DNA from 3 places in the Arthrobacter sp. K41 genome. Region 1 is predicted to be linked to each of the others. Evidence: riboswitches for the same ligand, from Rfam matches in the RefSeq annotation. Region 1 holds a riboswitch; each other region holds the start of a gene.

Region 1 (7,885 bases):
GCAGTTCCCACAAAACGGCGATCCGGAAAACCCGGACGTGCTGGCCGGGGTCCTGCGGCGCTGGCTGCTGGACAGCGAAACCAGGAGCACCTGGCGCTCCGCAGCGGTGGAGACGAGGGGCCGTTTACCCGGCTGGGACAGACAGCCGCGCAAGTGCTGGACATGCTTCGGGGGTGAAAGGTAGCAGTGCCGCATGTACTCGGCAGCAGCTATAAACGGGTGCGGTGCCCCGCGAAGAAGTTCCGCAACAACCCGCCGCACTCGTCCTCACGGACCCCTGCGTAAACCTCAACCCAGTGATTCAGCCGACGCTCCCGCAAAACGTCGAACACCGAGCCCGCGGCTCCGGCTTTCTGGTCCCACGCCCCAAAAACCACCCTGGGTATCCGCGCCAGGACAATGGCACCGGCGCACATGGCGCACGGCTCCAGCGTCACCACCAGCGTGCAATCGGACAACCGCCATCCGTCTCCGCTCACGCCGTCAGCCTTTGAAAGCTCGCGCAGCCGCGCCGCAGCCTCCCGGATGGCAACTACTTCGGCGTGGGCGGTAGGGTCTCCCAGCTCCTCCCGCTGGTTCCGTCCGGAACCCAGCACTGCGCCGTCGGGCCCTAGTACTACGGCCCCGATCGGCACGTCTTCTGTGGCAAGGGCACGGCGCGCCTCCGCCAGGGCAAGGCCCATCCACACGTCGTGATTCTTTTCCCCGGAGACCATGGCTCAATGATAGTTTCGAAGGATACCCAGAACCCGTCAGGTACGCCGCCGGGAGGCAACGTGAGCAGAGTCCGGAAACGCGTGGACAAGTGGATCAAGCCTTACGCCGCCCTCTGGTTAACCATGATCGTCGGTGGCGCGCTGGTGCTCGCCATGGCCCTGCTGGGAGCCGAGGTCTACTCGGATGTGGTGGACGAGGAAGGGTTGGCGGGCCTCGATATTCCGGCGCTGGAGTATTCCCAATCCCTGCGGAACCCCGACGTCAACGCCTTCGCTACAGCCTTCACCAATGTGGGCGGCGGCATTGGCATGCCGATCGTCGCGACCATTCTCACGGCCTGGTTGACCTTCCTGAGCCGGACCTGGCGTCCCATCGTCCTGGTGGGCGGTGCCGCCCTTGTTTCCACCACGGCCACCACCATGGGTAAGCGTCTTGTCGGCAGGACCCGGCCGGATCATTCCGAGGCCGTGCCGCCCTTCGAATCGTCCCCGTCGTTTCCCAGCGGCCACACATTGAATACCACTGTGGTTATTGGCGTTTTGGTGTACATTATGTGCCTTCAGTTCCAGGCCCTCTGGGCCCGGATAACCGCCATCACTGCCGGGGTTCTCTTCATCATCGCCATGGGCCTGAGCAGGGTTTTCCTGGGGCACCACTGGATGACCGACGTCATGGCGGGATGGTTCCTGGGGCTCGCCTGGGTCTGCATGGTGATCCTCGCCCATCGGCTGTTCCACCTCGTGCGGAAGCGCGAGCACGCCGGCCCCGCCCCGGATTTTGAGCATCCGGTTCTTCGCGAGGAGCACAGCGAGGACCCGCTCCCCAGCAACGCGGGCACCTCCGGAAGGAATAACGGCACCGCCCCGCAAGGAAACGACGGCGGCACCTTGCGCAGGAGCGACGGCGGCTCCTTGCGGGGGAGCGACGGCTCCTCGCGGACGGGCGCGGGAGGCTGAGAGCCGAGGGGCACCAGCAGCCGGGTGATAGTTTTGACCCATGCGCACTCTCGTTGTTGACCACCCGCTGGTCGCCCACAAGCTCACCGTCCTGCGGGACAAGAACACGCCGTCCCCGGTCTTCCGGCAGTTGACGGAGGAGCTTGTGACACTCCTTGCATACGAGGCCACGCGCGAGGTCCGCACCGAGCCCGTCACCATCGAAACACCGGTCAGCACCACTGTGGGCACCGCGTTCACCAAACCCACCCCGTTGGTGGTCCCCATCCTGCGCGCCGGGCTGGGGATGCTGGAGGGCATGACCAAACTCGTTCCCACCGCAGAGGTCGGCTTCCTGGGCATGGCACGTGACGAAGAAACCCTGGACATCATCACCTACGCCGAGCGACTCCCCGAGGACCTCACTGACCGGCAGATCTTCGTCCTGGATCCGATGCTCGCCACCGGCGGAACCTTGCGCGAAGCCATCAAGTTCCTCTTCAAGCGCGGAGCATCGGATGTGACATGCATCTGCCTCCTGGCCGCTCCGGAAGGCCTGGCCAAGCTCGAGGAGGAACTCGCGGACGCAAACGTGACGATCGTCCTTGCCTCCATCGACGAAAAGCTCAACGAGAAGTCGTACATCGTGCCCGGGCTCGGGGACGCGGGGGACCGCCTCTACGGCATTGCAGGGTAGTCCTCAAGCCTTTTCCATTCCTTGTGCCGCCGCTAGCCTGTGCGGATGGACTGGAAACTGGAACTTGTGTATGTCCCTGTATCAGACGTAGACCGCGCGAAGGATTTCTACGTTAACAAGGTGGGGTTCAATGCCGACTTCGACGAACGGCCAACTGACTCCATCCGCTTTGTCCAGCTGACACCGCCGGGCTCTGCGTGCTCAATCTGCATTGGTGACGGGCTCACGGACGCCCCTCCGGGCACCGGCTCCAACCTCCAGCTCGTGGTGAACGACATGCAATCCGCCCACCAACACCTGAAGGGCAACGGAGTGGACGTCAGCGACGTGGACGTGCAGGACTGGGGCCACTTTGTGTACTTCGCCGACCCGGACGGCAACAGGTGGGCGGTGCAGTACATCCCCGGCCGCGACGCCTAACCTTCACGGGGGCGCAGGCACGCGGGCAGGAAATGGCAGAGGACACAAAAGCGGCGGACGTTATTTTTTGCCGGCTTTGAGGTCCGCCACTGCCTTGGCGATGCGTCGCTGCCGGGTTTCGGGGGTCTTGGCTTCACCCAACGGATCAACGTACCGGCGCTGGGCACTGTAGTTCAGGGTGGCATAGAACTCCTGGGCGGCGGGCTCGGCAGCCAGTGCGGACGCAAGGTCCTCGGGCATCTCCACTACCCGGGGCTGGGTGTCGAGTTCCAGGTCCACCTCCACAGTGTCTCCTGCGGCAACGCCAACAAACTCCCTGTTGGCCGCACTCAGTGAGACCAGGATTTGCCCGCCCATCACGGCAATGCTGCTGCGGTAGCTCTTGCCGTTGATGGTGACCACCACAGGCGCCCGCTTGCCGGCCCCGAGCTCCGAAACAACATCCCCGGGAACCTCGATGCCGGTCTTGTTTCCGCTGCCCTGGATCGTGGTGGTAAACCTCATGAATGACAGTATGCCGCGCGGCCCGCACCTTCAGAAGGTGCGGGCCGCACGGCTGACAGGTTCTTGATATCCCGGGCGTTTAGTACCAGTTGTTGGACAAGTGGAAGTTCAACGCGCCGCACGGGGACTGGTAGCGCTCCTGAATGTAGTTCAGGCCCCAGTTGATCTGTGTGCGGTAGTTGGTGAGGTAGTCCGCGCCTGCGCTGGCCATCTTTTCGGCCGGCAGGGACTGGACAATGCCGTAGGCGCCGCTGCTCGGGTTGGTGGCCGTGGTGGTCCAGTCCGATTCCTTGATCCACAGAGTAACCAGGCACTGCATCTGGTCAGGAGCCCAGCCGTAGTTGCCAAGCTGGCCGGCCGCATAGGCCTGGGCGCCGGCGGGATCATTGACCGCGACGACGGGGGCAGGCTCGGGGGCGGCCGCCGGTGCGGGCTCGGGAGCGGGTGCCGGTGCCGGCTCGGGAGCCGGTGCCGGTGCAGGTTCGGGTGCCGGTGCAGGCTCGGCCGCCTGCGGTACAACGTTGATTTCCGGCAGGGCCGGGGCTGCCGACTCCGGCGCGGGATTCGCCGTGATCTCGCTCTTTTCGATGCTGAGGTTGGACTGCGCCTCAACCGCCTGTGTTTCGGTGGCAGCTGCGCGGATGCTGGTTTCGGTAGCTTGTCCTGCAGCTCCAACTCCAATAAGGAGTGCGCATGACGCGGCAATCACTGCCGCGCGCTTGCCGAACGAAGGGATTTTGCCAGTTTCAGGCCCGGCCTGCGGTGCAGACTCAATTTTCGGACGTGGCTGTGCCAGGAATTTGAACATGATGAATCGCCTCTCACACCTGCGGAGTTAGCTGTCGGGTTCGGATGAGGGCATCCGGCCTTACGGAAAGTTCACGTGCTGGCTTAACCCCAAGGGCAATCAGTGCCCGGGACGGTGGGTCCCCCGCCTCTGCCTATGTTCAAGAGGAATCCGGGAAGTGGCAGAGCTTGGCGTCATCCGGATATGCGGCCCGAACGCCCGAACCGCACCCTATCGACGGTACAGGAACCAGACCGTAAGTCACAACTTGGTAACAGAGATCACGACGACGGCGCGTCGCCTTGTCGAAGCAGCAACCGGAGAAATGGCGTTTTCGCTATTGAGCTGACTTCGTGCGTTATGCCCCTGTTACCCCGAGCCACGGTGTCGGTTGAGGAGTCAGGGATGGCAGGCTGCGCTGCCGCCGCTTGAGGTGAAAGCGGGCCAGGCCGCCCAGATTCGTCACGTGCTTCGGCCGATTTCCCGGGGCTACTAGTGGCCGCTACTGGACAGTGAGCGACGAAAGGAAGGCGATTCCGGCAATTTGAAGACGCATGAAGAAAGCGAACTTGTGCGCACTGTTCGCCGAATTAAGTTGCGCTGGCACCTTCAGGAGGAGCGTCAAACGGGATATTGATCAGCAATCTGACCATCAGCCAGAATCGTGATCTGCGACACGTTAAGCGCTTTTGTCTCACTATCCGGACGAAGCGGTCCATTGTTACTTGCAAGTTAGCATTGTTACGCTGCACACTTCCATTGTGAACAAGAACTCAACAGCACCTGCAGCCGCAGAACATTGGCCCAGCACATCCGCTGCTGCCGACATGCGCTGTTGTCGAATGTACGCCTGATCTTCCCACCCCTCGAAGTTAGTAGGCATACGCCCCCAGCCCAGCGTCGGGCGTCCCTCCCCGCAGTCCATGCGGGGAACCCAGCATTCGAGCCGCGATGACGGCCATTCACATTGAGGTAAGCAATCCATGTCAGTTGCATCCGGATACGTCCACATTTCTGTCCGTAACGCCGCCAAAGGTGGCCAGCCTTCCGGCCTCCGCCCCGGTTTCGGACCGCGCACGTCGCTCGCTCCCGCAACTTCGGGAAGCAGCTTTCCCGGCGCGGGCTATGGCCCCCAGGGCTTCAATCCCAACTCCTACGGCCAACTCCGCGCCGTTCCGCCGGCTGACTCCGCGCCGGTGACGGCTCCCACTCCCGTAGTGGCCGGCCCCGCCCCGGTCCGCCCGGTAGCCAATGAGAACGTTGCCCGCGGATTCGTTCTGTACATGGGAATTGATGAGGAAACTGCGGCCGCCGCCGGCACCTCCATCGCCAAGCTTGCCCAGGAAATCCGCGCCTACGCCCAGTCCCTGGTAACCGGAGCCGAAAGCTACGCCGCTGTTGCCGTAGCCCCGGCCGGCACCCCCGGGTCAGCGCTCGACGTCGTCCGCTCCACGTTCGGTGACCCCACGGTTAACACCCGGCAGCGCACGGAAACCCCGCGGCCCCAGCAGCCCCAGGAACCGCGCCCCTCAGGCGTCCTCATCGACCTGGCCCGCCGCGAAGTACACCTTGATGGTGAATCCCTGAACCTGACGTTCAAGGAGTTTGAGCTCCTCAACTACCTTGTGGAAAACGGAACCCGCACCGTGGGCCGTGACGAACTGCTTGAAGGCCTGTGGCGGAACGCCGAAGAAGTCCCTAACGAGCGCACCATCGACGTCCACATCCGCCGCCTCCGCTCGAAGCTTGGCCGCCTCGCCAACACCGTTCGCACGGTGCGCGGCCAGGGCTACCGGTTCTACGAGCACCCCGAGGTTATCGTCTGGGCCGCTCCGGAATACTCGATCTAGCCCCTCAGAGCGTTGGCCGCCCCTGCCGGGGCGGGCATTAAGCTTAAGCCATGAGCCAGCACCATCTTCGACGCCTTGTGATCATGCGGCACGCCAAGGCGGACTGGCCCGGCGGTGTGGCGGATCACGACCGTCCCCTGGAGGAGCGGGGCCACCGGGAGGCGCCGCTTGCCGGGCGTTGGTTGCTTAAGCACAACATCGTGCCCGACTTCATCTTGTGCTCCAGCGCCCTGCGGACCCGCCAGACCTGCACCTGGGTGTGCTCCGAACTGGGTGACAAGGCGCCCACGCCCAAACTCGAAGACGGGCTTTACGCCGCCTCGGCCCTCCGTATGCTGACGGTGGTCAACCATGTTCCGGATACCGTGACCACGCTTATGCTGATCGCGCACCTGCCCGGCGTGCAGGATCTTGCGATGCACCTCGCCTCCCGTGATTCTGACCACGACGCCTACATGGACGCCGCCACGAGGTATCCCACCAACGCGCTTACCGTCCTCGAAACTGAAAAGTCCTGGGCGGAGCTGGACGGGCAGGACGCACGGATCACCAGGTTCAAGGTGCCGCGGTCACACTGAGCCAGGCTACTTCCTGGGCGCGGGACGGCGCTGGGGCTGGAAAGGCCGTGTTTGCCGTGCTGCCGGCCCGCCGGCGTTCCTGTCGCGGGAAGCGGTTCGCGCGCCGCTGGCCCGGGCTGCGCCCGGGTGTTGCACTCTGCCTCGCCGCCCCGGCCATACGGCCCCCGCGAACAGTGCCGCCAGGGCTGTCAGCAGCGAGAGCGCGGCCAGGAAGAAGTAGTTATCCGGGTCTGAGGTGGGCAGTGGGGTGCCGAACAGTGAGGTCTGGCCGGCGAAGGCCGCTTCCCAGGTGCTCAGGAAGGCAAGCGATCCCGCTATGGCGAGGCTGGTGGAGAAACCAGCGACGACGAGCATAAAGATGCGGCGGCGGCGGAGCACTTCCGCAATGCAGGCGACGCAGGCGAGGCTCAGGACGCCAAGGAAAGCGATGAACACCGGCTCCGCCAGGGTCATGCCCGTCAGGATCAGCAGCCCGGCAGCCACGATGCCGGCGATGACCGCGAACTTGCCGCTGTTTCCCATGTGACGCATGACCACCATCATCCCCGAAGAGGGGCAACTTCCACTCGTAGCCGCGCGAGTCAACCATAATGGCTGCAACACTTTGGTCCCTCGGTGCAGCCAGCCCGCCCAGCGGCACGCTCGCACCTCTGCCGTCGCCTACAGCCCGTACTTCTCCAGCAGCCGCAGCCATACCTCACTGATGGTGGGGTAAGAGGGCACTGCATGCCAGAGGCGCTCCAATGGCACTTCGCCCACCACGGCGATGGTGGCCGCATGCAGGAGCTCCGCAACGTCCGGTCCGCAGAACGTTGCGCCCAGGAGAACCCTGCGGTCCTCATCCACCACCAGCTGTGCCCACCCCTCGTAATTTTCGGAGTGCAGTGAGGAGCCGGCCACCTGGATGGGAAGTTCCACCGAGGAAGCGTTGTAGCCTTCCTGTTGTGCTGTTTCCAGGGTCCGACCGACGGCTGCCAGCTCCGGGTCCGTGAATACGACACTGGGTACTGCATGCTCGTTGGCAGTCTGTGCGAAGCGGCTCCAGTCCCTCGCTGTGCCGCTCAGTTCACCCTTCGCCCGCGCAGCGATGGCATCTCCTGTGGCGCGTGCCTCGTACTTGCCCTGGTGGGTATAAAGGTTTTTTCCTGCGGCGTCACCCACTGCATAGAGCCAGGGCTCCTCTCCGGGAGCTCCATTGACCAGCCCGGAATTGTCTGTCTTGAGGACCAGGTGCCCTGACTCATCCGGTTCAAACCCCACGCTTTCCAGCCCCAGGCCCTCCAGGGCCGGATGCCGGCCTGTGGCCACGAGGACTTTTTCGGCAGTCACGCTGGAACCGTTACCGAGGTGCAGCCTCAGCGTCCCGTCGTCGTTCTGGCTGATGCTTTCGGCAGCTG
Region 2 (7,885 bases), on a different contig from region 1:
GACTGGACGTGCCGGCATCTTGGGGGTACGCCGGCACGCCCTGAACGGGGATGTGTGATTTAGCGAAAAGCGTGTTTGGGCAAAGAAAAAGCTCTTGGACCGTAAGGTCGAAGAACTAGTTCATGGTGAAGAACGCGGAGGAGCCGGTAGCGGCTACCGAGTGCAGCAGCGTTCCCTGGGAGGGGTTCAGGGCGCTGATCATCATGCCGTTGCCGACGTAGATGCCAACGTGCGCTCCGCCGTTCTGCATAACAAGGTCACCGGGCTGCGGCGTGGACGTGGGCTTCATTGCAGTCCATGCGTTCACGCGGGGGATGCTGATGCCGGCCTGGGCGTAGACCCACTGGGTGAAGCCGGAGCAGTCCCAGCCATTGGGGGTGGTGCCGCCCCAGACGTACGGGCTGCCGATGCCGGTGTAAGCGATGGCCGCGATGCCCGAGCTGGCCGCGGATGCGACGGGCTCGGCGATCTTCTTTGCTGCTGCTGTGGTGGCAGTCGCCGCAGTGGGGGCAGTTGACGCGGTCGCTGCAGTCGATGCGGCGGGGGCGTCCTCGTCATCGGAGGTTGACTGGACTGTCACAGGCTCCACAACAGGAGCGGCGATGGTGGTCACAACCGGCCGTTCGAAGGAAACGGTAGCCGTGGGTGCCGCGGTGACGGCAAGGGCGGGCTGCGCGGATCCGGACTCGGTGGAAGCGGAGATACCAGCAGTGGTATCTGCTGCATTGGCTGGCAGGCCCATGGTCAGGATGAGGCCGGATGCAGCAGCGATGACTGCAGCCTGGCGACCTACTGTCCCGGCATTGGCACTAACAGCCTTGGACATGGAGTCCAGGGCGTTGGTACGAACCGGTTGCGCGCGGTGGCGCGCCGAATTATGGCGTGAAGACACGAAGGTAGCCTCTCCCAATGCCTGCGAGGTGAGCTGTCGGATTCGGATGGGAGTCACCCGGCCGCGCGGCTTCCTGGGAAGCTTTTGCGACTTAACCCCAAGGCCTTCGAAACTAAAGGCCACAATTGGTTCCCCCGCCCCTGCCAGACGATGAAATGCGAACGGACCTTGAGCGGTGGCAGAGTTAGGCAATCCGCACAAGAGCGTCAACTTCGGAAAAGTTGACGCGAGTTAGACGGTACAGCAGTTTTGCGTGAATGTCACATTCAGGTCACGGCAGGTCAAGATGATTTGATAGCAAGCGGTCACTTGACTAGAGCCAGCTGGTGGGGTCGACGACCTCACCGTTGACCTGGACCTCAAAGTGCAGGTGGCAGCCGGTGGAGGCACCTGTGGTCCCGCTGAGGGCTACAACGTCTCCGCGGGAAACTGTCTGCCCCTCCTTCACGCTGAAGGAGGAGAGGTGGTTGTACGTGGTTTCCAGGCCGTTGCCGTGGTCCACTACAACGCGGTTGCCGCCACCGTACTCGTGCCAGCCGGCGAAGGTAACAGTTCCCGTGGCCGCAGCCAGGACGGATGTGCCGCACTGGGCCACATAGTCCTGCCCGCGGTGGAAGTCGCCGGAGCCTCCCGTGATCGGGCTGACGCGGTAGCCGAACGGCGAAGCAGTGGTCAAGGCAGCGAGTGGGGCACCGAGGCTTCCCGTGGAAGCAGCGCGGGTTACGGCGCCGGCAGACTGGGCGCTGAGCAGCTGCTTCAGCTTTCCGTCCGGGTCCGCCTGGGTGACTACAGCGGAACGGCTGAAGTCAATCGCGGCCCCGGCTTCTGCGGTGATCTGGGGCTGCGGGGCAACAGCTGACGCGGCAACGGCAGAGGATCCCAAGGTATCGGTGGCCATGACGGGACTGGTGGCCGGTACGGTCACGGTGAGTACCAGACCGGTGGCGGCAAGTGCCACGCCGGCCTTTTGGCCGATGCCGCTGGCTGCAGCGAATTCGGTGACCTGACGGAAGGGACCCCGACGCCGGCGAGCATCACGGTGCGGATCGCGGGGGCGTTCCGAGGTGATGACTTCGACACCGCGCGGTGTCGAAGCAGGGACCGGCGCGCGGCGGCGTCCCCTGGAATTGTGCATGGTCAAGAAGGGTCCTCTCTGGAAAGCCTGCGAAGTTAGCTGTCGGATTCGGGTCAGAGAGTGCAAAGACCCGGTCCGCCGTAAGCAAGCTTCGGCACAGAGATATCCCGGAGGAATCCTTCACTGGAAGAGGCTTGCTGCTGACGGACTTAACCCCAAGGCAGTCCCCCGGCTGCCGCTTGTGGTTCCCCCGCCTCTGCCAGTTACGACTCGTGCTCCTGATCCGCTGGCAGAGCTCGGCTCCGGATCAGGTAACGCTTTAATATCAACTTCAGTTCAACTATAGAGGCAAAAGGGGCAAAGTAACAATTCCGTTATCTTTGCGTAAGCCACTTCACATGGGGTAGGGCACCCGACGGGGATTCTCAGGCGAGGGCCACGAACACGTGGGCCGCTACCTCCGGCGGCAGCTCGAGCGCCCCTTCGATGCCCGGGACCCGGACGGAGATGTAATCACCCACCCGTTCCAGGGACACAGCAGCGCCAGGCCGGATGCCGCCCTCGTCAAGCTGCGAGAGCAGCTCAGGCTCCACCTGGATGGGTTCAGCAAGCCGGCTGATGGTGACAACAGAGGCAGAGCCGTAGGACTTCATCGCCTCCAGAAGGCTGACAGCCCCGTCGCCAAAACCAAGGGAAGGCATGCCGCCCAGCGCGGCCAGCCCGGGGATGGGGTTTCCGTACGGAGACTTGGTGGGGTGGTCGAGCATCTCGTAGATGCGCCGTTCCACCCGCTCGCTCATCACGTGCTCCCAGCGGCAGGCCTCGTCATGGACGTAGGCCCAGTCCAGTCCGATCACGTCGGCGAGGAGCCGCTCAGCCAGGCGGTGCTTGCGCATGACTTCGGTGGCGCGCTTACGGCCGGTCTCAGTGAGCTCCAGGTGGCGGTCGCCGGAAACCACCACGAGGCCGTCCCGCTCCATCCGTCCAATGGTCTGGGAAACGGTGGGTCCGGAGTGGCGAAGCCGTTCGGCGATACGCGCACGCAGGGCAACGATGTTCTCTTCCTCGAGCTCCAGAATGGTCCGAAGGTACATCTCCGTAGTATCAATCAGATCCGTCATCCAGCTCAGCTCCTCGAGCGCAGTACCTTGCGTTGTCCCACCGTATCGCCTTCAACTGCGACGTAGTCCGTGGAAAAGCTTAGCCTATTTTGACTTTGTCCGATTAGTTGCGGCGGGCTGTGTGACCGTCTCATTGACTGGACTATGACGGCTCCGGTTCCCGCCCCAACAGTCCCACAGGGCAGAATGAGGGAGGCCCTGGTTGCAGCTGTCACCGGCTGCCGGCCACCAGCACCCGTCCGGACCAAAGCCGTGTCCACGCCGAAATTGGAGCACCTGTGAGCGAACCCAGCATCACTATTCCCGCCGACCTCCTGCCCCGGGACGGACGGTTCGGCGCAGGGCCGTCCAAGGTCAGACCGGAGCAGATTGATGCCCTGTCCGCGGCCGCGAAAAACATCCTGGGTACGTCCCACCGGCAGGCCCCGGTCAAGAACCTCGTTGGCTCCGTCCGCGAGGGCCTCAGCCAGTTCTTCCAGGCCCCGCAAGGGTACGAAGTTGTACTCGGCGTCGGCGGCTCCACAGCGTTCTGGGACATTGCCAGCTTCGGCCTTGTGGAAAAGAAAGCCCAGCACTTGTCCTTCGGCGAGTTCGGATCGAAATTCGCAGGGGCTACCAACAAGGCGCCCTTCCTGGAGGCCTCTTCCATTATCAAGTCCGAGCCCGGCACCCGCCCCTCCGCCCAGGCCGAAGCCGGTGTAGACGTCTACGCCTGGCCCCAGAACGAGACCAGCACCGGCGTCGCAGCCCCCGTGCAGCGAGTCGATGGGGTGGACGAGGGCTCACTGGTGCTTGTGGACGCAACGTCCGCAGCCGGTGGACTGGATGTGGACGTTGCACAGAGTGATGTCTACTATTTCGCGCCGCAGAAAAACTTTGCCTCCGACGGCGGGCTCTGGCTTGGCCTGTTCTCCCCCGCCGCACTGGAACGGGCGGCGCGGATCAAGTCCAGCGGCCGCTGGATTCCCGATTTCCTGGATTTGCAAACCGCCATCGACAACTCGCGCCTGAACCAGACCTACAACACCCCGTCGCTGTCCACCCTGGTAACGCTGGACGCGCAGGTGCAGTGGTTGAACTCCAACGGTGGTTTGGATTTCGCTTCTGCCCGCACAGCTGATTCTGCCGGACGCATCTACAGCTGGGCCGAGGCGTCGGAATTCGCCACCCCTTTCGTCACCAACCCGGATGAGCGTTCCAACGTCATCGCAACCATTGACTTCGATGAGTCCGTTGACGCCACCGTGGTTGCCAAGGTCCTGAGGGCCAATGGAATCGTGGACACGGAGCCGTACCGCAAGCTCGGCCGAAACCAACTGCGCATCGCGACGTTCGTGGCGATCGAGCCGGCAGATGTTTCCGCCCTTCTCGCCAGCATCGACTACGTCGTGGGCGAACTGCGCAAGTGAATCGTGCTGCGTCGCGAAACGGGGCTGCGCCAGAAGCCCAAATAATTTAACACCTATTGGTTAAGTACGACGGCGCCGCCCGGGTTTCCCGGTCGGCGCCGTTGGTGCGTCGGAGCTGGTCACTCAGCCCGCGTTCGCGTGACTTTGAGCCTTAGTGCCTTCCGGCGTCGTGGTCGAAGGGCTGCGCCGGGGCCTCAGCGTCCTGCTCTTCCCCCTGCTGCCGTTCGCCGTCCTGTGCTTCGCCGGACTGCGCTTCGCCGTCCTGTGCTTCGCCGGACTGCGCTTCGCCCATGCCGACAGCATCCAGGGAAGCGGCAACGCCCTCGGCAGGTTCACCGGAAAAAGGTTCAGTGGGGTCAGGTTCAGTGGAGGCAGCGTCCGCTGTCCAATCGGGAACCGCAACAGTTTCAGGCGCCTCCGCCGCTGTTTCAAAGACGTGCTGTTCGGCTGTTTCCGGTTCCGGTTCCTGCTCATCCTCGGGCCGGACGCGTTCCGCCCACGGCACCCATTCCGGCGCGAGGATGGATTCCTCGGACGGCAGGAGGCCGAGCTCGTTGACTGTGACTACTTTGGACCGGGAGTTCCGTGTCAGCACGGCGAACCACTGCCAACCGACGTAACCGGGCAGCCTGCATTCAAAGAGGTGGGTTACCAGCCGGTCGCCTTCGCTTTTAGCTGCCAGGTGCGCCCCAATGTCTGACGCAGAGGTGATGCCTGCAAGGGCGGTCCGTGCCGTGTCCACGGCAGCGGCAAGGAAAGCGTCCGGCTTTCCGGTCCGCCACACAGGCACCCCTGCCCGCCGCTTGGCCAGTTTGGCTGTTGCAACCGTCGGCGCGGCAGGCGGAAGGCCTGCAGAGGCGGCAGCAACATCGGCCTCCCCGGCCGGTGCGGCACCTGCCTGAAGCGCCACCAGGTCCACTGATGCGGGATCCACCGACACCGGGTCCACCAACTCAATGTCCAGCGAGCCCGCGGCCAAGGACGCCAGGTCCACCGGTTCCGGGACGGTTGACTGCGGGTCCTGCTGATCAGCTTCCGGTTTCATGGGGCCTAAACGTCCAGCTCGTCGGCAACCTTACGCAGGGCGGCAGCGATGGCCTTGCCCTTATTGCCTTCCGGGTATTTGCCTTTGGAGAGGGTTCCGGACAGGTTGTCCAGGACGGTCACGAGATCCTGGACAAGCGGTGCAAGGTCCTTCGCGCTGGGCCTTTTGGCCTTCGCGATGGACGGCGTTTTGTCCAGCACGCGCAGGCCCAGGGCCTGGGCGCCCTTGCGGCCATCGGCCACACCGAATTCAACGCGGGTGCCGGCCTTCAGCTCCGTGACGCCCTCGGGCAGCGACGACTTGGGCAGGAAGACTTCCTGTCCGTCTTCGCCCGCGAGGAATCCGAAGCCTTTTTCCTTGTCATACCACTTGACCTTGCCGGTAGGCACGTAATTAACCTTCTTCGTTCTGACGTCTTGAGACACGGCCAGCCGTCACCGCATCCGCATTGCTGTGCGGGTTCAGGGTATGACGGCTGGATACCGTGTTGGTCTGTATCCCTCAAGGTTATCCTGACAACTGCCGTTATCCTGCTTTCGATGGCGCTCCGCAACGCACCGGCGCACCCCTGCAGAGCTGTCAGGCCGGACTGTTAGCGTTACATCCATGACACCCTCGCGTTACCGGCGTCCCCTGACGATCCTCGCCGCAGCCATTGCCGTGATTTCACTGGCAGCGGTGGCTGCCGTTATGGCCTTCGCCTTTGCCGGTTCCGTGTCGCCGGTTTGGGTCACGTACACCGCCCTTTACGGCTTGCCGCTGGCATTCCTCCTGATGCTGTTCCTTGTCCTGGACAGCGCCGCCGGACGCCGCAGGGCAGGAAAACAGGACGGACGGTAACGTTGGACTGATGTCCCTCATTCGCGCGCTCAGCAAGGACCTGGAGGCCCGCAGCGATGACTCGTTGCAGGCACTGTTCGACGCGCGGCCAGACCTCATCTCGCCTCCGGTTCCCGACTTCGCCGCCCTCGCAGCCAGGGCCAGCGGGCGGGTCAGCGTCCAGCGCGCGCTGGAGCGGCTCAACCGGCCGCAGATGCAGGTCCTTGAAACCCTCCATCTGTGCACCAACACGGATACGGAGCACAGTGCCTCCGCGGCAGGATTGCGGAAGATGATCCCGGGTTCCTCCGTTGCGGCTGTGGAACGGATTTTGGTCTCGCTCCAGGAACTTGCCCTGGTCCACCGCGCAGAACCCCCGCCCGGGGCAGTCCCCGGCAACAGGCAGCGCTACTACCTCCCTGTGGGCAGCCTTAAGGACGTCGTAGGGATTTATCCAGCGGGGCTTGGCCGCAGCTACACCGAGCTGGTGCGCCTCCAGCCGGCGTTCGCGCAGCGGGCGGTCCAGCTCGTGTCCGAACTTCACCGCAGTGGCGCACCCGTCCACGAAGCCACCACGCCCATGGAGGCTGCCCTTGCCCTGCAGCGCTGGACGTCCTCGCCCGAGGCCCTCCAGGACATTTTGGCCACCGCCCCGGAAAGGACGGCGGCGTTGCTCGCCAGGTTCCGGAACTGGGCCATGGGTGCGGTCCCCCAGGCGCAGCGCAAGGCATCCATCACAGCCGAGGGATCCGACGTCGGACCCATCGACTGGCTCCTTGCGCGCGGCCTGCTGGTTCCCCTGGACGCCGCACATGTGGAGCTGCCCCACAGCGTGGGGCTCTCGCTGAGGGGCGGTGCCATCATCAACGACTTCAGCCTTTCGCCGCCGGTCCCCGAGCTTGGCCGCACCAGCGCCGCCCTCCGGCGGAACGCAGCCCTGGGAGCCATCAGCGAGACCCTGCGGCTGGTGGGCGAAATCCTGCATGTGGTGCGGGACCAGCCCCTGGCCACCCTGCGCAGCGGCGGTGTGGGCGTCCGCGAGATGAGACGGTTGGCCGAGCTGCTCAGGATCGACCAGCCCCATGCCGGCCTTCTCCTCGAGCTCTGCGGGCTGGCCGGGCTGATCCGCCTGGACGTTGACTCGTCGTCGTGGGTTCAGCCGCCGGAACTGGAATGGCTTGCCCTGCCCCGGCAGGAACAATGGCTCTGGCTGGTCAACGCCTGGCTGGCCAGCGAGCGCGTGCCTTCCATGGTGGGGCAGCCCATCAAGGGATCCCCGGGGTCAGCCCCGCACCGGTCAGCTTCCGGAAGCACCATCACTGCGTTGTCGGCCGAGGCGCAACGGCCCGATGCACCTGTAATCCGCAGGCGGATCCTGGAGATCCTGAATGAACTGACCGCTGAAGCAGAAGCCCCGGACGGAACAGCGCCGGTCCTGGACGCGGGTGCGGTGCTTCAGCGGGCCGAGTGGGCCCAGCCGCGCATGGCCCGGCGCTTCAGCTCGCTGATCCGCGGGGTCCTGGC
Region 3 (7,885 bases), on a different contig from region 1:
TCCGCCAGGCCGTGGCCCGGATGACCGTCCGGCCTGCGGCCACCAGCTCGGCCTGCAGCAGTTCAATGGTCCGTCCAGGCCGCAGGGTGGTGGTGTCAATGCGGAATTTGCCGCCGGGAATCAGGCCCAGAATCTCGTAGCTGAGCCGGGCCATCCGCATGTCCGTGCGCGGCTGGTGCCGTTCAAGGCTGTCAGCCATCAGCCCGGACGCAGGCGCCATGTGCTGCTCGTGGACGTTCCAGGCGCCCTGGGCGTGGATGGTGGACCGGAAGCGGCCACCGCCCAGGGATTGGTAGTAGAAATTTCCCTCGGCCAGTTCAGGCAGATCAGCGGACAACGTTGGCCCTTCCAGGAGATGTCAGTGAAGTGGCAATAACTCTATCGTTTAGCCCCGGAACCGCTCCTGGAGACGCTGGCCGACGCGGTGAAATGTTTGGAGCCCGGGACCTGTCCTCTGGGTAGACTCAGGAACTGGTCCTGTCAGCAACCCTCGGAAGAGGTGTTCCATGCGCGTCATCAGTTACAACCTCCGCGAGCACAAGGCGAGCGGAGAGCTCCTTGCCCTGGCCCGGAACCACGATATTGACGCGCTCTGCCTCCAGGAGGTGGATTCCAGCGACCTTCCGGAGACCCTGGGCCCGCTTCACCTCGCGGACGCCACCAAGGCGAACCGGCTCGGGCTCGCCATCTACTACCGCACCAGCCGGTTCACCGCCCTGGACACGCAGTCCTTTGCGCTGAAGAAGTCCATGCATGACAGGGTGCTGGCCCCGGCGCATGAACGCCTTATCGGCACCCGGGTGATGGACAACGAAACGCAGCATGAACTGGTGATCGGTTCCTTCCATGCCGCGCCCCTGACGGCCTCCAACTCGCTGCGGCGGAAGCAGATCCACGCGGCCCACGCCGAACTCCTGACCATGGGCAAAGGTTTGATGACACTGATGGTGGGCGACTTCAATTACCCGTTCTTCACCAAGAACCTGCATGTCCACATGAAAAATTCAGGCTACGCATTGTCGCTGAGCAACCGGCGCACGTACACCCGCTACAAGGTATTCAAGGGCCATTTCGACTTTGCCACCTCATTGGGGCTGGACATCACCAGCGTGGAGACCCTCCCGCGCGGGAACTCGGACCACCTGCCCATCCTGGTGACCGCCGAATACGGTCCGGACTACTGACCGGGCGTCCGGGCTAGGTTCCGGAGGCGAGCCGTTCCCGGAGGCCCGGCCATGCCGCCGCGAAACCGGGATGCAGCTCCTGGTGTTCCACATCAGCAAACGGAATCCACAGCAGTTCGATGCTCTCCGGATCGCTGATCACCGGATCAAACGGCTCCGTCACCAGCACCACCACGGTGGTGTAGGACCAGTAGCCCAGATCCAGCAACGACGTAAAGAGCACCTCGACGCTCTCCGGCGGCACCGCTGCTTCCTCAAACGCCTCACGCAGGGCGCCCGCTACGGCGTCCTCGCCTTCGTGCAGCGCCCCGCCCGGCAGTCCCCAGGTGCCGCCATTGTGGCTCCAGATGGCGCGGTGCTGCAGGAGCACGCCTTTGGCAGGGTCGTAGGCAAGCACCCCGGCGGCGCCGAATCTGCCCCAGTACCGGCCCCGTTCCCCTTCCACCCAGGCATCGCCGGGGTCGCGGGGGCCGGTGCGGACAGGCGGCGTGGAGGACTGTGTTGAAGCCGGGAAGTGATCCATCGCTCCAGTCTGACAGGTGGAGCGGCGCATCACACTGCGGCGCTACTGCCCGTTTCCGCGTTCGACGGCGAAATCACCGCCGGGATACATGACGGTTTCGTGGCCGTCGTCAAAGCGGACCAGGTATGGCGGGGTTCCGCCCTGGCCGCGGACTTCGAGGATCACCCCGTGCCGGTCCGTTGCACCGACGGTCCTTCCGTGAACGATGATCCTGTCGCCCTGTGCTGCCTCCATGGCTATCACCTCCAGCCCCAGATTACGACTGTCTGCCTCCGGGGAACAGGGCCGGAAAGGGCCAATCCGAACCGGCAGCATGGCAGGATTTCCCCATGCCGCTGAATCTTCTCCTGCTCGCCGATACCCACGTGCCCAAACGCGCCAGGGCGCTCCCCGCGCAGGTGTGGGCCGCCGTCGGGAATGCTGACGTGGTTTTCCACGCGGGCGACTGGGTGACGGTGGACCTGCTGGACGAGCTTGAGCGGCGAAGCCGGCGGCTGATCGGCGTGTACGGCAACAACGACGGCGCCGGCCTCCGCGCCAGGCTGCCCGAAACGGCAACCGCAACGCTTTACGGAGTCCGCTTCGCCATGGTGCACGAGACCGGCCCGGCGAAAGGCCGGGAGGCACGGTGCGGGGCGCTCTACCCGGATGCTGACGTGCTGGTCTTCGGGCACAGCCACATCCCGTGGGACACCACAGCCCCTGGAGGCCTGCGGCTGCTCAATCCCGGCTCACCTACAGACCGGCGCCGCCAGCCTGCCTGCACCTACATGACGGCGGCGGTGGACTCCGGCGGCATCACGGAGGTCAGGCTCGTCGAGGTTCAGCGGGACTGAACGGGGGCTGGGCCAGGAACACGGAGCGGGTTGGCAGGGACGGGCTGATTGCCTAGGCTGGAACGGTAAGCATGCTTAGCTTTCTCGTGTTCCACTCCGATCCAACAGGAGGACCACCATGACAGACCAGTACACCTTCCGCAATCCGGTCACCGCCTACGAGACAATTTCCCCGCCGAAGCAGGACCAGCCCGAACCCGGCCTGGACGCAGAGCTGGAACCCAAAGCGGACCTCGGTGAGAAAACCTACCGCGGTACCGGCCGGCTCGAAGGCAGGAAGGCAATCGTGACTGGCGCGGACTCCGGTATCGGTGCAGCCACAGCCATCGCCTTCGCCCGGGAAGGGGCCGACGTCGTCCTGTCCTACCTCCCGGAGGAGGAAGAGGACGCCGCCCGCATCGCAGGATTCATCGAAGCCGCCGGCCGCAAGGCCGTCAAGGTGCCCGGCGACCTGAAGGACCCGGTGCTTTGCCGTGAAGTGGTGGACACCGCCGTGGCCGTGCTGGGCGGAGTGGACATCCTGGTGAACAACGCCGGGAAGCAGGTGGCCCAGGAGGAGCTGACCGACATCACGGACGAGCAGTTCGACCACACCCTGAAGACGAACGTGTACGCCATGTTCTGGCTGACCAAGGCTGCCCTCCCACACATGCCGCCGGGCTCCACCATCATCAACACCACCTCCATCCAGGCTTACAACCCATCACCCACGCTGTTGGACTATGCCACCACCAAGGCCAGCATCAACAACTTCACCAAGGGACTGGCCCAGCAGCTCGCGCCCAAGGGCATCCGCGTCAATGCCGTAGCCCCCGGGCCCATCTGGACTCCGCTGCAGGTCAGCAGCGGCCAGCCCAAGGAGGAACTGCCGGAGTTCGGGCAGTCCACTCCCCTGGGCCGTGCAGGCCAGCCGGCCGAGCTCGCCCCGGCGTATGTCTTCCTGGCCTCGCCGGAGTCAAGCTACGTCGTCGGGGAAACGCTGAACGTCAACGGCGGCAGCCCCTCGCCGTAGCCCGGCGCTGCCGGGTATGTTCGACGGCGATGCCCTGCGCAGGAAGCGCAGGCACCGCCGTCGGCTCTTTTGTTCGAAATTCTAGGTCGCGTCCTGGCCCGCCAGCAGCTCATCAGTCGCGGCGTCCGGCTGTCCGTCAAAAAACTTGGCCAGGACGGTCTTGAAGACGGTTTCGCCGGGTGCCGCGCGCAGGAACAGCGTCATGGACGAGTGCAGCTTCCGGGCATCGATGCCGCCCAGGATGTCCTCTGCGGTGCGGCCTGCATGGTTGGTAAGGGCCAGGGCGCAGTCGAGCAGCCGCGGGCCCAGCACCTCATGGTCCAGGTACTCCCGGGCTTCAGCGAGGGAGCTGATGGCGTACCGGCGGGACATGTCGCTCTGTCCCAGGCCGGCGAGCTGGGGAAAGATGAACCACATCCAGTGGCCGGACTTACTGCCCATCTGCAGTTCCGCCAGTGCCTGGTCGTACGTTCCGCCGCTGTCCTGGGCGTGGACGAATCGTTCAAGGTCAAAGGGTCCGTTCATGGGTGTCTCCTTGTGGTGGGGCTTCGGGTTCTGAATGCTGTTCAAGATAGTCCGCTGCGCGGCGCAACTGGCTGTCCGGGTCCGTCCGCCAGCGGGCGAGGACGACATTGGCACGTTGCCGCCCGTGTCCGTCAAGCCGTGCCAAAAACGGCGCCACAACATCGGCCAGCAGGGGGCCGGCCAGTTCTTGGGTCGCGGCAGTCCGCAGGAAGCCCTCAACCCGGGTCAGGTCCGTGTGGCGCAGGAGTGACACTTTGGACTGCAGCAGGACGACGGCGGCGAGGCGGCGTTCATATACGGCCCTTGAGCCGGGCCGTGGCTGGCCCCACAGCGCGGACGCGAGCTGCATAACGCCGTCGTGATCAAAATCCTTGAACTTGCGCAGGGCGTCGCGGACCGTTCCCCGGACAGCGCCCACTGAAGAACCGTAGGAGGCCAACCGACCGCCGAGCCGGGCCTCGACGTCGTCCGCCCGGTACCAGGAGCCCTCATTCTGCAGGGTGCGGTCAATAAATGCGGCGGCAGCCGCCACCTGCTCCCTGCCGCTGGTCATCGGCGGCCTGCCGCGGCGTGCCGGATGCAGAACGGCGTCCACGGCCTTGCCTCCAGCCTGCCCTCGGCAATGGCTTCACCGCAGACGGCGCAGGTGCCGTAGGTGCCGGCGGCGATCCTGGCCAGGGCTGCGTCTACCTGGTGGAGCCCGGCACTGCTCTGCTGCAGCAGGGCCGAAGCCTGGGACAGCTCGAAGGCGATGGTGGCGCCTTCGGGGTCATGCTCGTCATCCACATTCGAGTCCTGCCGGGCCGAGTTTGCCGAGGCGATGTCCTCGCGGAGGGCCGGGAGGAGAGCAATTTTGCGCTCCCGCTCCTCCTCCAGCAGGATCCGGAACCTTTCGTAGTCAGGCATGGCAAAAGCCTACGCGGGGTCAGTGCCTGTTCCCCGTCACCGGAGCAGTTCCAGGCCGTGCCTGCCACGCTGGGCCCCGGTTGCCTGGCCGAATTCCGGAGCCTTCCTTCCAGCCCGATATCCTCCTGCCGCGGAATCCCAGGGCGGCCTGTTTCACGCCGAGGTTATAGGTCTGTGACAAAGAACACGAGCCACATCTCCGGCGCGCCTATCTCGCAAGGTCAGGCTGGGGTGCTGCAACCCTCCAGTCGTTTGCGGAATGCGGTAGAAGCACCTCGTATGTTACCCAAACGTGACAATGGGGCCCCGCACGGGTTAGGGTCTTCAGGTGTCCCTCCCAGACGGGACATTCCCCTCAGTATGCCGAGCCCTGCCACTGACCCGGGAACCAACGCTCTTCAGCTGGCAGGGACGGGGGAACCAAGTTTCCGCGGCCTCATATGAGGCCTTGGGGTTAAGTCGATAGCACCTCCGCTTTTTCCGGATGTGCTCCCGGCCGGGTATCTCCAACCCGAACCCGACAGCTCACCCCGCAGGCATGGGAGAGGCGATCAACCGTGTCAAAAAATTCCATCACCGCCCGTCACCGCGCGACTCCGGCCCGCTCAATCGCGCTCCAGGGTTTGGCTGTGTCAGTCAAGTCCCTTGGCCGCCCGGCGCTCGCCGTTGCAGCAGCATCCGGCATTGCCTTCGGTGTCGGCGCCCCGGCCCACGCAGGCGTAACCGGTCCGGACACCACCGAGACCACTAACACCCAGGCTTACGCAGCACCGGCTGCTGCAGTGGCCGCCCCGGCAGCAGCCGCAGCCAACGTCCACACTGTTGTTTCCGGCGATACCCTCGGTGCCATCGCGGCAGCCCACGGCGTAGCCCTGAACGACGTCCTGGCTGCCAACGGCCTGGCGATCACCGCCATCATCTACCCCGGCGACCAGATCCAGATCCCCGGTGCCGGCTCCGTTGCAGTTGCTCCGGCCGCCGCCCCGGCTCCCGCCAAGGCTGCCGCTCCTGCCAACACCGGCATGAACCTGTCCTACGCCTCCACGGCTGCCGTACCTGCTCCGGCTGCACCTGCCCCGGCAGCTCCCGCAGCCACCGGCACGGGCACCGGCGCAGCCATTCTGGCCAACGCCTACGGCCAGCTGGGCGTCCAGCAGGACTGCACCGCCATGGTGGAGAAGGCACTCCGCGCAGTTGGCAAGAGCGTTGGCGACCTCGCTCCCGGCCAGTTCTACCAGTACGGCACCACCGTTGCCACCCCGGCTCCCGGTGACCTGGTTATCACCGCAGGCCACGTTGGCGTCTTCGCCGGCAACGGCCAGGTTGTCAGCGGCGGCGTGGACGGCTTCAAGACCGAGGTCCACTCCATCAGCTGGCTCGGCGGCGCTTCCTTCGTCCGCGTAGCGTAGTCACACCACCCGAACAGGGGCGGCAGACGGGATTAATCCTGGCTGCCGCCCCTGTTTTGTTTCATCGGGTCTCCCCTGGTTCCGGCACCAGGTGGAGATTTTCAGGTCCCGCAGAAGGTCTGGTAGCTGCCGAAGTCCTCCGGCGCTCCTTCGGCATAGCGTTCCAGCCCGGGCCTCTCACTGAACGGGGCACTGACCACGTCCAGGAGCCGGGTAAAGGGATCAAGGTCTCCCCCCGTTGCTGCGGCGAGCGCTTCCTCCACCAAATGGTTGCGCGGGATGTAGGCGGGATTGACCGTGTCCATCAGGTCCCCGTCCGGTTGCAAGGCGCGCCACCGCCCGGCCCAGGCATCGAAGGCCGCCAGGTCAAGAACCATTCCGCGGGCGGGGCGGTCGTTGCCCCTGGCCGCGTGCGAGAGGTTGCGGAAAAAGGACGTGTAGTCGATCGGTCCGTCCTTCAGCAGGGCCACCAGCCCGTCCACCAGCTCCGAGGCCTCTTCGGCCTCCGCGCTTCCGGCCGGGGCTTCCGCCAGGCCGAGTTTGGTTTTCATGCCGGCGAACCAGGCGTCACTGTATTGCCGGCGGAACTTGCCAAGTGCTTCCACCGCCGGGGCAACGGCCTGTTCCTGGTCTTCATGGAAGAGTGGCAGCATGGCCTCGGCCAGGCGGGCCAGATTCCATTCCGCGATAACCGGCTGGTTGGCGTAGGCGTAGCGCCCGCCCACATCGATGGAGCTGTACACCGCGGCCGGGTTGAAGGCGTCCATGAAAGCGCAGGGCCCATAATCGATGGTTTCCCCGGAGATGGTCATGTTGTCCGTGTTCATCACGCCGTGGACGAATCCCACCAGCATCCACTGGGCCACCAGTTCCGCCTGGGTGGACACCACTGCTTCGAAGAGCGCCAGGTACGGGTTTTCGGCGTTTGCGGCCTGGGGGTGGTGCCGGCTGATCGCATGGTCCGCCAGGCGGCGCAGGAGGTCCATGTTTTCGGTGGCCCGTGCGTACTGGAAGCTCCCCACGCGCAGATGGCTGCTGGCCACCCGTGTCAGTACCGCCCCTGGAAGCATGGTCTCCCTGCGCACCGGCCGGCCAGTGGCCACGACGGCAAGGGAGCGCGTTGAGGGGATGCCGAGTGCGTGCATCGCCTCACTGATGAGGTACTCGCGCAGCATGGGTCCGACGACGGCCCGCCCGTCCCCGGCACGGGCGAAGGGAGTGCGGCCCGACCCTTTCAGGTGGATGTCCCGCAGCCGGCCGTCCGGGCCCGTCAGCTCACCTAGCAGGAGTGCGCGGCCGTCGCCGAGCAGGGGCGAGTAGCCGCCGAACTGGTGGCCGGCGTAGGCCTGGGCCACCGGCGTCGATCCTTCCGGAACGTGGTTTCCGAGGAGGAGGCGTACGCCCTCCGCGGACCGAAGGTATTCCGGATCGAGTCCCAGATCCCCTGCCAGCGCATCATTGAGAACCAGCAGCTTTGGATCAGGTGCTTC

Evidence for each region. A riboswitch is a leader RNA that binds a small molecule or an ion and turns the genes downstream of it on or off. The one in region 1 is predicted to bind cyclic di-AMP.
Region 2: another riboswitch for cyclic di-AMP. It lies ahead of AC5RTE_RS10445 (M23 family metallopeptidase); the one in region 1 lies ahead of AC5RTE_RS07320 (aggregation-promoting factor C-terminal-like domain-containing protein).
Region 3: another riboswitch for cyclic di-AMP. It lies ahead of AC5RTE_RS02575 (LysM peptidoglycan-binding domain-containing protein); the one in region 1 lies ahead of AC5RTE_RS07320 (aggregation-promoting factor C-terminal-like domain-containing protein).

What each region holds. Positions count from the first base shown of each region.
Region 1 is NZ_JBNHEW010000002.1:627,921-635,805, forward strand. It holds gene AC5RTE_RS07290 (glycosyltransferase) at 1-184, shown strand, start outside; gene AC5RTE_RS07295 (nucleoside deaminase) at 210-716, opposite strand; gene AC5RTE_RS07300 (phosphatase PAP2 family protein) at 777-1,673, shown strand; gene upp (uracil phosphoribosyltransferase) at 1,714-2,349, shown strand; gene AC5RTE_RS07310 (glyoxalase superfamily protein) at 2,395-2,769, shown strand; gene AC5RTE_RS07315 (YdeI/OmpD-associated family protein) at 2,830-3,273, opposite strand; gene AC5RTE_RS07320 (aggregation-promoting factor C-terminal-like domain-containing protein) at 3,353-4,081, opposite strand; cyclic di-AMP (ydaO/yuaA leader) riboswitch at 4,087-4,247, opposite strand; gene AC5RTE_RS07325 (winged helix-turn-helix domain-containing protein) at 5,044-5,910, shown strand; gene AC5RTE_RS07330 (SixA phosphatase family protein) at 5,961-6,488, shown strand; gene AC5RTE_RS07335 (hypothetical protein) at 6,495-7,019, opposite strand; gene AC5RTE_RS07340 (dihydrolipoyl dehydrogenase family protein) at 7,149-7,885, opposite strand, start outside.
Region 2 is NZ_JBNHEW010000003.1:625,998-633,882, forward strand. It holds gene AC5RTE_RS10440 (C40 family peptidase) at 116-826, opposite strand; cyclic di-AMP (ydaO/yuaA leader) riboswitch at 897-1,077, opposite strand; gene AC5RTE_RS10445 (M23 family metallopeptidase) at 1,206-2,027, opposite strand; cyclic di-AMP (ydaO/yuaA leader) riboswitch at 2,037-2,248, opposite strand; gene AC5RTE_RS10450 (iron-dependent transcriptional repressor DtxR) at 2,393-3,088, opposite strand; gene serC (phosphoserine transaminase) at 3,367-4,497, shown strand; gene AC5RTE_RS10460 (DUF3027 domain-containing protein) at 4,649-5,542, opposite strand; gene AC5RTE_RS10465 (cold-shock protein) at 5,548-5,931, opposite strand; gene AC5RTE_RS10470 (hypothetical protein) at 6,149-6,382, shown strand; gene AC5RTE_RS10475 (helicase-associated domain-containing protein) at 6,393-7,885, shown strand, end outside.
Region 3 is NZ_JBNHEW010000001.1:545,961-553,845, forward strand. It holds gene AC5RTE_RS02530 (thioesterase family protein) at 1-337, opposite strand, end outside; gene AC5RTE_RS02535 (endonuclease/exonuclease/phosphatase family protein) at 507-1,184, shown strand; gene AC5RTE_RS02540 (NUDIX domain-containing protein) at 1,198-1,707, opposite strand; gene AC5RTE_RS02545 (DUF1918 domain-containing protein) at 1,750-1,941, opposite strand; gene AC5RTE_RS02550 (metallophosphoesterase family protein) at 2,037-2,543, shown strand; gene AC5RTE_RS02555 (glucose 1-dehydrogenase) at 2,662-3,555, shown strand; gene AC5RTE_RS02560 (DUF1810 domain-containing protein) at 3,637-4,080, opposite strand; gene AC5RTE_RS02565 (DNA alkylation repair protein) at 4,064-4,633, opposite strand; gene AC5RTE_RS02570 (TraR/DksA family transcriptional regulator) at 4,630-4,986, opposite strand; cyclic di-AMP (ydaO/yuaA leader) riboswitch at 5,369-5,540, shown strand; gene AC5RTE_RS02575 (LysM peptidoglycan-binding domain-containing protein) at 5,544-6,395, shown strand; gene AC5RTE_RS02580 (protein adenylyltransferase SelO) at 6,497-7,885, opposite strand, start outside.